DNA from 3 places in the Nostoc sp. GT001 genome. Region 2 is predicted to be linked to each of the others. Evidence: predicted binding sites of a transcription regulator. Region 2 holds the regulator's gene; each other region holds the start of a gene.
What was found. Region 2 encodes NtcA, which controls nitrogen genes in cyanobacteria. Its sites were predicted from a motif close to TNTGTANNNNNNNNTACANA; they were not measured.
Positions count from the first base shown of each region.

Region 1: the regulator NtcA is predicted to act here: its motif matches at 1,594-1,613, upstream of QUD05_RS22710 (DUF3155 domain-containing protein).
Region 3: the regulator NtcA is predicted to act here: its motif matches at 1,348-1,367, upstream of glnA (type I glutamate--ammonia ligase).

Region 1 covers NZ_JAUDRJ010000003.1:4,668,432-4,671,716, forward strand. Annotated here, with positions in the region: gene QUD05_RS22700 (PadR family transcriptional regulator) at 1-212, shown strand, start outside; gene QUD05_RS22705 (cofactor assembly of complex C subunit B) at 266-796, shown strand; gene QUD05_RS22710 (DUF3155 domain-containing protein) at 1,248-1,565, opposite strand; partial or broken gene QUD05_RS22715 (GAF domain-containing sensor histidine kinase) at 1,853-3,209, shown strand.
Region 2 covers NZ_JAUDRJ010000003.1:1,552,640-1,555,924, reverse strand. Annotated here, with positions in the region: gene QUD05_RS09265 (DUF3084 family protein) at 1-613, opposite strand, end outside; gene ntcA (global nitrogen regulator NtcA) at 782-1,453, opposite strand; gene fabI (enoyl-ACP reductase FabI) at 1,833-2,609, shown strand; gene hisB (imidazoleglycerol-phosphate dehydratase HisB) at 2,748-3,285, shown strand, end outside.
Region 3 covers NZ_JAUDRJ010000003.1:515,260-518,544, forward strand. Annotated here, with positions in the region: gene glnA (type I glutamate--ammonia ligase) at 1-1,225, opposite strand, end outside; gene apcB (allophycocyanin subunit beta) at 1,583-2,092, shown strand; gene QUD05_RS05065 (hypothetical protein) at 2,569-3,039, shown strand; gene QUD05_RS05070 (DUF29 family protein) at 3,204-3,285, shown strand, end outside.

The DNA of each region.
Region 1 (3,285 bases), 3.1 Mb from region 2:
AAACTGAGTATCCCGTCTATCGGCTTTCAGATACCGTACTTTACAGTGCAATCAAATTTCTGGAAGACCAAAAGGCAATTACTGGATATTGGAAGAAACTTGAAGGACGGGGACGCCCCAGGCGGATGTACCAAGTTTCTCCCGAATGGCAAGTTCAAGCTCAGGATTTAGCTTTTCAATGGCTTGACTACATCAACGGGAGGAAAAAGTAACGAATCATTGATAATGAATAAGTCTCCTCCAGTCAAACACTAACAATTAAGTTATGGATACTGCTATTCTGCCATCTACGTTCCTGCTAACCTTGTTGTTATCGGTTGGGCTGTTTTTCTTTATTCGTGCCTCGACTAAAGACCGCATAGAAATAGCGCAACTGGTATCTGAGCAAGATGAAGCTGTTTTAATGTCTCAATTAAAAGAGTACTTTCGATCGCGGTCTTACCGAGTGGCAGCGGTAGACCGAGAACAAAATCAGGTAATTTTTGAAGGTAATGTTCGTCCCAGCTGGTTCTTAGCTATATTTCTAACTTTACTGGCAGCGACTGGGATTGTTTGTCTATCTCTGGTTACATACCTGCTTTTTCCTAGCCTCAGTACCCTTGTTCTGGCGATGGTACTGCTGTCGCCTTTAAGTGGTCTATTTTATTGGAAAAAATCTGGAAGACTTGAGAAGGTGTCGCTCAAAGTAGAAACAACTCAGAGCGAACAAACCTCCTCAAGTAAGATCACTGTAGTCGCCCATCGAGATGAACTCAGCGAGTTGCAGAGGACTCTACAGCTCAAGCCTGGGAAATAATTGTTGATTTTTGCGACCATCTCTTAACTATGATATGCAGACTTCTGACCTAACCTACTATGCAGGCAATGGAAAGTAGTCAGGAGAAAATCAAGACTGCTGCTTTGTCAGTTTTCCCCATGACCAACGTCGTGGGGAAAAAATTTAAATTCATTAACTTAAATTCATTGACAGAGCAAACTTTAACCATTTACGGCATAAGAGCGCAACTTCACTCTTCCTTTTAGACGCGCTTGGCTCTATACCCACTCCCTTCTGCATCATCAAATTAGTATCAACCCATGCAATCTAGCGTGGTTTGAAACAGGTTCAATTTCCAACTACCTGGACTAGATTTACTGGCAAATCAGCTACAAACTAAAAAAAAATTAAATTTTGCATAAACTTAGCAATTTTGCCAGTTAATAATAGTCAGGAGCCACACTCAATGCCCAAGATGACCATCTATGGTTCACCGACTAGCTAAAGCAAGAGGTTCTTGACCTGGTGAAGGTTCTAACACCCTCAAACTAGGAAACAAGAAATGGTTTTCCTCTACGTATTGAGCACCAAACAGTCCCTTTTCTGCCCAGAAATAACGATCTGTAGTGTGTTCATTTCGCTTTACAAGTAGCAACGCTGGTGGCAAAATTCCTTCAGCTTGAATGAATCTTCTAGCTGCTGTTACAGGCTTTTCTTCGCCACTTTCGATGCTATATTGAGGCACGTGTTCCAAAATGCGTCGTCCTTCCTGACGACGACGACTCTTCCTTTTGCGTCTCCTTGCCAATCTATTGTCCTCCTCTTTCAAGCTATAGATTGTAGTGATAGCTACAAAATCCGTCGTCATTATATAGGTTCTAGTTCAGAATATCAATAGTTTTTAACCTTTTAATATAAGAAAGTTAATATCTTTGAAACATCGAGAAAATAAAATCACCTAAGAATATAATCCCCTAGTAGAAACCATCTCTTTTGAAAATTTTAGTTAAGCTTTATTAAATGAGTGAGGTAAAAATTAAGTATCCTCTCTTACATCATGCCTCAAAATCTATAATCTTGAGCAAGAGCTAAAAAATGTTAATGTCTGCCAGTTCCGATTTTCTTGCTCTGTGTCGAGAGCAAATAGCGCTACTAACCCAAGGGCTGGGAGCAACTTTAAGTATTGTATACCTAACACAAGAATTGGTAGATACTCCTTCTGGCGATGCCAAACTAATTCCTGTGGTGATTTACCCGGAAACAGCATTATTGCCGCCAGGAGAGGAAACTATTGAAGCGACGGCATATAAGCAACTTCAAGTTGGAAATGCGTTTATATTACCCAATCATCAGGGAAGGTTATTGACAGCAGGTTCAGAATCTCCAACTTCGTCACGGGAGTCTGAAATACCAAATGCATCTCAACCCGATCTTAAAGAGGAATACTTACTTAGTGGCAACCAAATTGTTTTACCTCTGATTTATGAGGGTGTGATGATGGGGTTACTAGTGACACGCAGGAAAGATCGGGCATGGAATGAACACGAGCAAAATCAAATTCAACGGATAGCGCAAACATTAGCGATCGCTTGTATTTTAGATCAGCGGCGAGCATGGTTTGAGCAACAGTTGCGCGAGCAACAAATTCTCCAAGAAAAACAGCGGGATTTGCTGGATAATTTATTGCATCAGTTTCGTAACCCATTAACGGCGTTACGGACTTTTGGCAAACTGCTATTGAAACGACTACGACCAGCAGACGCTAACCGGGATGTGGCAAATAGTATTGTCAGAGAAAGCGATCGCCTTAAAGAATTACTGCAACAATTTGAACAAGTAATTGACTTGACAGAGGCAGATTTAGCACCACTACATCTGCCTGAAGATGAAGTATTTGTAGAAGCAACTATCCAAAAAGACGCTAAACCGCCACTATTATTGCCGGGAACGGGAGATAAAGCAGTTGACTGCTCCCTAGCAGATATATTAGAACCATTATTAATATCAGCCAAAGCGATCGCCCAAGAGCGAAAGCTAAAACTAATAACTGAAATTAAACAGAATTCATCCTTAGTACGTGCCAATGTCAAAGCATTACGAGAGGTGTTAACTAACATTATTGATAATGCTTTGAAATACACTCCCACTATGTGGCAAAATTTTGATTCAGGCGGGACAAGAAAAAGCTAATTTTCAGGGAATAGTCATTAGTGATAACGGCTCTGGCATTCCACCCCAGGATTTAGAACATCTTGGAGAACGGCATTATCGCGGAGTACAAGCGCAAACAGAAATTCCGGGCACAGGTTTGGGGTTAGCGATCGCTAAACAATTAATAGAACAAATGCAGGGCGAAATAGAGGTTTTCAGCCCTGCAATCAACGCTAAATTAACTTCAACCAATGCACCGGGAACTACTTTTATTATTTGGTTGCCTGAAACTAAAAGTTAGTCTATTCAAAACGGTTCAGTTAAGCATTGTTTTCCTCTCTCTGTTCCCTCTGTGCCTCTGCGGTTCGTTAAAAAAA
Region 2 (3,285 bases):
TCGCTTCCGCATACAGTCTTTGACGTTCTGTCTTCAATAGTTCAACTGCCGCCTGTAGTTCCTTTCTCTGGTTATAAACACTTTGCAATTCAGCTATGGCTTTTTGGTATTGAGTTACAACTTGTCCTAGCTGACCTTGAGTGCGTTGGAGTTGAGTTTGAGTTTGGGCTTGTTGACTAATGGTGCGGTTTAACTGAGCTTGTGTTTGCCTTTGTTTGGCATTTGCCGCCTGCAAGGATTGATTAATTGCCTGCAAGTCCTGTTGTGCCTTTGCTTGGGCAATTCTTGCTTGGTTTAGCTCACCCTCTACCTGACTTTTCTGAGTTTCTGCGGTTTTTAACTGTTCCCGTTTCTGTCTGAGGTCTGTTTGAATATCTTCTAACTCAAAGACTCCTTTTCGCAAACCTTCGTCAGCAGCGAATAAAATCCCTAAAGTTGATGCTGAAATCAAACCACCAGTAAAAATTGTTACTAGTACCGCGGTGTTTTTCGGACGAAGCTTAAAAAGTGAGAGGCGGGCTTTGCCAACTCGTGTGCCGATGCGATCGCCCACGGTGGCAATTACGCCTCCCAGAATCAAAATTGCTGCGATGAGGATGTATCCGGTGGTCATCTTTAGCTACCGAAATCCTTCCAGATACAGCCTACTACTTTTAAGTATTCTCTGGAAAGAAGTGGAAATTGGCAATAGCTGAAATTATTCAATTTTAGATTTACCTCTAGCTATTAGTGTCATTTTTCAAAATAGAACACGCGCCTATTCCCCTTTCTCCAATTGTTTTTATGTGAACTGTCTACTTAAGGTAACAGGTTTATGCACAGTAATCTTCTTTTTGTGGATAGAAATCATCTTTTTCTCACGCAAATCTCCCAATAGCCTAGTAACGGTAACACGAGTTGAACCAATTGCCTCTGCGATCGCTTGATGAGATAATTTCAAATCAATAGTGATCCCATCTGCACAAGGAACGCCAAAATCCCGACAAAGAATTAACAAAAAACTCACCAACCTAGAACCCATATCTCGGTGGGCAAGAGTTTCAATCATCATCTCTGTTTGTAAAATGCGCGAAGACAGACCTCGCAGCATTAACATTGATAATTCTGGATTTTCCTTGAGTGCTTGTTCCACTTGTTCAATTGGTGCTGACAGTAATTCCGCAGGCGTAAATGCAACCGCATGGTAAAACCGATCCGACTTATTTCCTGTCAGCAATGACAATACACCAAAAACACTATTTTCCCGCAGCAACGCTACCGTTATTTCCTCTCCTGCCTCGTACACCCTGGAAAGTTTAACAGCACCTTTCAAAAGAAAATAAACTCGTTCGGCAGGATCGCCAGGAAAAAAGATCGTTTTATTGCGTTCAAACGTTTCCACAACTGGCGGAAACGCCCCGGTCGCCATCTGACGAAATACATTTGCTAGGGCTTTATCTTGTGTCACGATCATCTCCCTTCCCCTACCCAATGCCGGAAAAACAAAAACTGATTACCTAAGAATACACCCGAAAAATGAATAAAGCACCGTCAACCTTTCTGTACTTTCCTATACTCAAACTAATCTCTTCATAACTCTTTGTTTACAATGATACATAATTCTTGATCCTTTCAGCTACTAATTGTTGATAAGTAGTTCCAATAGCTGTATTCAAAAGGTTTTTTGAAGAACAAATAAAGATATCTTGAGAATATCTTTATAAAAAATCAAGATTTTTGTCACAGCAAACACCCTTATCAATATTCATTTTTGTCAATCCTGTATAAAACAAAGACTAAACGTGCCTCAGATTCTAGTATGCTCCTAATGATCGATCGCATTAACAATTTTTATGCTAAATCTGACTGGAAAAAATGCCCTTGTTACAGGTATTGCCAATAACCGCTCGATCGCCTGGGGCATCGCCCAACAACTGCACAAAGCTGGAGCAAACCTGGGCATTACCTACCTGCCGGATGAACGCGGCAAGATGGAGAAAAAAGTTGCGGAGTTGGTAGAACCTCTCAACCCCAGCTTGTTTCTTCCCTGTAATGTCCAAGATGAAGACCAAATTAAATCTACCTTTGAGACAATCCGCGAACAGTGGGGAAAGCTAGATATCCTCATCCATTGTCTAGCCTTTGCTAGCAAAGACGATTTAAGTGGAGATTTTAGCCAAACCTCTCGTTCTGGGTTCAACACCGCTTTAGAAATTAGTACCTACTCGCTGGTGCAGTTAAGTGGTGCAGCCAAACCTTTGATGACAGAGGGAGGTAGTATCGTCACCTTGACATATTTAGGCGGTGTCAGAGCAATCCCAAACTACAATGTTATGGGAGTTGCCAAAGCAGGGTTAGAAATGAGTGTGCGTTACCTAGCTGCTGAACTAGGGCCGCAAAATATTCGCGTGAATGCCATCTCCGCAGGCCCCATCCGTACCTTGGCATCTTCAGCAGTGGGTGGGATTTTAGATATGATTCATCATGTAGAAGAAGTAGCTCCCCTACGACGCACCGTCACTCAGTTAGAAGTGGGCAACGCTGCGGCTTTCTTGTGTAGTGATTTGTCCAGTGGAATTACCGGACAAATTCTCTATGTAGATGCAGGATATGAAATTATGGGAATGTGACGCGATAAAGTTAGGAGTTAGGAGTAAGAAAGTTAGGAGTGAGGAATGAGGAGTTAAGAGTTAAAAATTTATAACTCATAACTCATAGTTCTTAATTCCTAACTCATAACTCCTAACTCCTAACTCTTTCCACTCCCCATGCAAACAACCAATCGCCAAGTTAATTCAAACTACGATCGCTCAACCCAAACCCCTCGCATTGCCACTGTTCACCGCACCACTGGTGAAACTAATGTGCAAGTCACCATCAACCTGGATGGTAGAGGAACTTGTACAGCAGCAACAGGTATTCCGTTTTTGGATCATATGTTGCATCAAATTGCCTCCCACGGGCTGATTGATATAGATGTTCAAGCCAAGGGAGACTGGGAAATTGACGATCATCACACCAACGAAGATGTAGGCATTACTTTAGGGCAAGCTTTTAACCAAGCACTAGGCGACAGAAAAGGTATTGTCCGCTTTGGTAATTTTCTTGCACCGCTGGATGAAGCCTTAGTTCAGGTAGCGCTAGACTTTTCTGGACGGCCTCACCTCAGCTACGGCTTGCAAATTCCTACTCAGCGGGTAGGAACCTATGACACTCAACTGGTGCGAGAATTTTTTGTGGCACTGGTAAACCATAGCCAGATGACACTGCACATTCGGCAACTGGATGGCATTAATTCCCATCACA
Region 3 (3,285 bases), 1.0 Mb from region 2:
GCTCCTCTGGAGAAAGTTCATAGATATTCTTATCTAAGGGTTCACCAGGATGGATTTTGTTCTTGATGCCATCGATACCAGCACAAAGCATTGCAGCAAATGCTAAGTAGGGGTTAGATGTAGCATCTGGACAACGGAATTCTAAACGCTTGGCTTTGGGGTTCTTACCAGATAGAGGAATACGGATAGAAGCAGAACGGTTTCCTTCGGAGTAAGCCAAGTTAACAGGAGCTTCATAACCAGGTACTAAGCGCTTGTATGAGTTGGTACTAGGGTTGGTAATTGCCAACAGCGCTGGTGCGTGTTTGAGAAGACCACCAATGTAGTACAACGCCATATCGCTCAAACCAGCATACTTATCACCTGCAAACAGAGGTTGGCCGTCTTTCCAGATGGACTGGTGACAGTGCATTCCCGAACCGTTGTCGCCAAAAATTGGTTTTGGCATGAAGGTGACGGTTTTGCCGTATTTCTTGGCAACGTTCTTGATGACATATTTGTAAATCATCAACCAGTCAGCCGCTTCGATCAATTTACCAAAACGGAAACCTAGTTCGCACTGACCACCAGTGGCTACTTCGTGGTGATGCTTTTCAATGGGCACACCTAATTCTGCCATTGTCAACAGCATTTCTGTACGGATATCTTGGAAAGAATCCGTTGGTGAGACTGGGAAGTAACCTTCTTTGAAGCGTGGTTTGTAACCCAAGTTGGGTTTTGCATCTGTACCAGCTTTACCGGAATTCCAAGCACCTTCTTCGGAGTCTAAGAAGTAATAACCTTCGTTAGCAGTTTGAGCAAACCTAGCACTATCAAAGATAAAGAACTCAGCTTCAGGGCCAAAGAAGGCTGTATCACCAAGACCACTGGAAACCAGGTAATCTATTGCTTTTTGGGCAATAACGCGTGGGCAACGGTTGTAAGGTTCACCCGTGCGGGGGTCTTTAATACTACAAATTATACTTAGTGTTGGGACTTCCATAAATGGGTCGATCCAAGCAGTGTTGGGGTCGAGTACCATCGTCATGTCCGATTCGTTGATCGCTTTCCAACCCCGAATGCTGGAACCGTCAAAAGGTACGCCATCAGTGAACGCAGTTTCATCGATTTGGTTTTGGTACAGTGTGAGGTGCTGCCAAGTGCCTACTGTATCGATGAATTTGAGATCAATCAGCTGAATTTTTTCATCTTGAATTTTCTTCAAGAGTTCTTGTGGTGTTGTCATTGTTACTCCTTCTCTACCAATTTCCTAAAGTCAACCAGAATCTTACATTGCATCCTAACCCTGCTGATCTCAATCAGGCCGTGACACACCAGAAATATCTTAAATACTAGACATTAGCTGATTTTGTAGCTTGTACTACAGATATCTGGATTATCAGGTTATATTAACCTTTCAGCGTTCATCTGTACAAAACTGGAAAGTTCATCATATAGGGGTCAACTTTGACATAAAATCCTTATGTAGTGGATAGATTGTTTTTGTGCCGAATCTATTTTTAATAGCACAAAAATTTACTGGTGCATAAGTGCAGCCAAATAAATATCAAACCATAAATAGCAATGATTGGGAGAAGAAGGAATGCGCGATGCGGTAACAAGTTTAATTAAGAATTATGACTTAGCTGGTCGGTATTTTGACCGGAATGCGATCGATAGCCTAAAGTCTTACTTTGATAGTGGTACAGCAAGAGTACAAGCAGCGGCGGCAATCAATTCTAATGCGGCTGCACTTGTCAAGCAAGCTGGTTTAAAGTTATATGAAGAACTACCAGAATTGATTCGTCCTGGTGGAAATTCTTATACGACTCGTCGTTATGCGGCTTGTTTGCGGGATTTAGACTACTACTTGCGTTACGCCACCTATGCGTTGGTTGCTGGGAACACAAATGTGTTGGATGAACGAGTGCTGCAAGGGCTGCGGGAAACTTACAATTCTCTAGGAGTGCCTATTGGGCCTACTGTTCGTGGTATCCAGATTCTCAAGGATCTAATTAAGGAGCAAGTAGCAGCAGCAGGTGTGGTTAATACTGCTTTTGTAGATGAACCATTTGATCACATCACACGCGAGTTGAGCGAGATAGATATTTAGCATCTAGTTCTGGGACTAGGAATCGCAGAACTATACAAACAAAGTTCGTGTAAGTGGACTTAATCATGTATCGCACTTTGACTTGATTGGCAAGGTGCGTTTACTTTTATTAATGCAAAAAACTATTTCTTGTGTGACAAATTAATTAGTACTACAACGAGAATAAGTACTGGAAAAATTTTATACCTGCTCTTCTGATGTTTATTATTCATATAAATAATTTTTGCCAATAGTTCTATGAGTATTAATGATCTAGAATTTCTGCACGGTGCGGCTTTTCTTCGACTCCTCAAAGGAACATCTTATATCTCTATCAGTTATTTATCTTATATTTATTCATCTCTTTATACTATAAAAAGCTCAAATCAAGAATCAGCTATTCTATTTAAAATATCAAACTACAACCTGTTTGGATAGGAGGAAATCTTAAACCAACTCTTTCTAATGTTTTAGATCCTTCAGTAATTGATGTATTAGTGCCAGGTTCATTAGTTTTTCCTCAAAGCCCAGCCTATAAAAAAGATGAAATCGAGAATAATTTCCAAGAAATTAATAACCTTTTAATAAATTACCAAGGCAATAATCAATATTATGAAGTTGATATAGAATTTATCATTAAAATACTCAATTATACAAAAAGTCATTATGTCCTATCGGAAAAATGGGAAGATAAACGTATTATCAAAGGATTAACAGATATAAAATCAAAGGGTATGACAAAGGGTCGTTTAAATGTTCGTAGAGGTGAAAGAAATAATAATCAGGGATTAGACATGACGAGAAAAGATCCTTTTGAGTGGATGTTTGGCTTCGGATCAGGTAGATGGTCATTAGAAGCTAAAGAAAAATATCCTGATGTCCCAACATTAATTATTTGCTATCAAAAAGGTGAAAAAAGCAAGAAATGGGATGTCATCCTATATATCTACTATATCTACCTATGTTAGTTTTACCTAAACAAAAATTTGTTTTAATGTTTAATTATAATGAGGATGAATAGGTGATATTTTGAATTAGCGATCGCTCCTAGATGAAATGCATTAGCCTATCTTATCTAGACTAGAACCGCTATAAGCCACAATAGAAGTTGCCGATGTTTGAGGCGCTGATTATGGAAGAATTATTAACTCTGAAAGACTTGCTTGTTAAGGGCGATGTTCAAGGAGCATTAATTATAGTTGAAGAATTAGAGG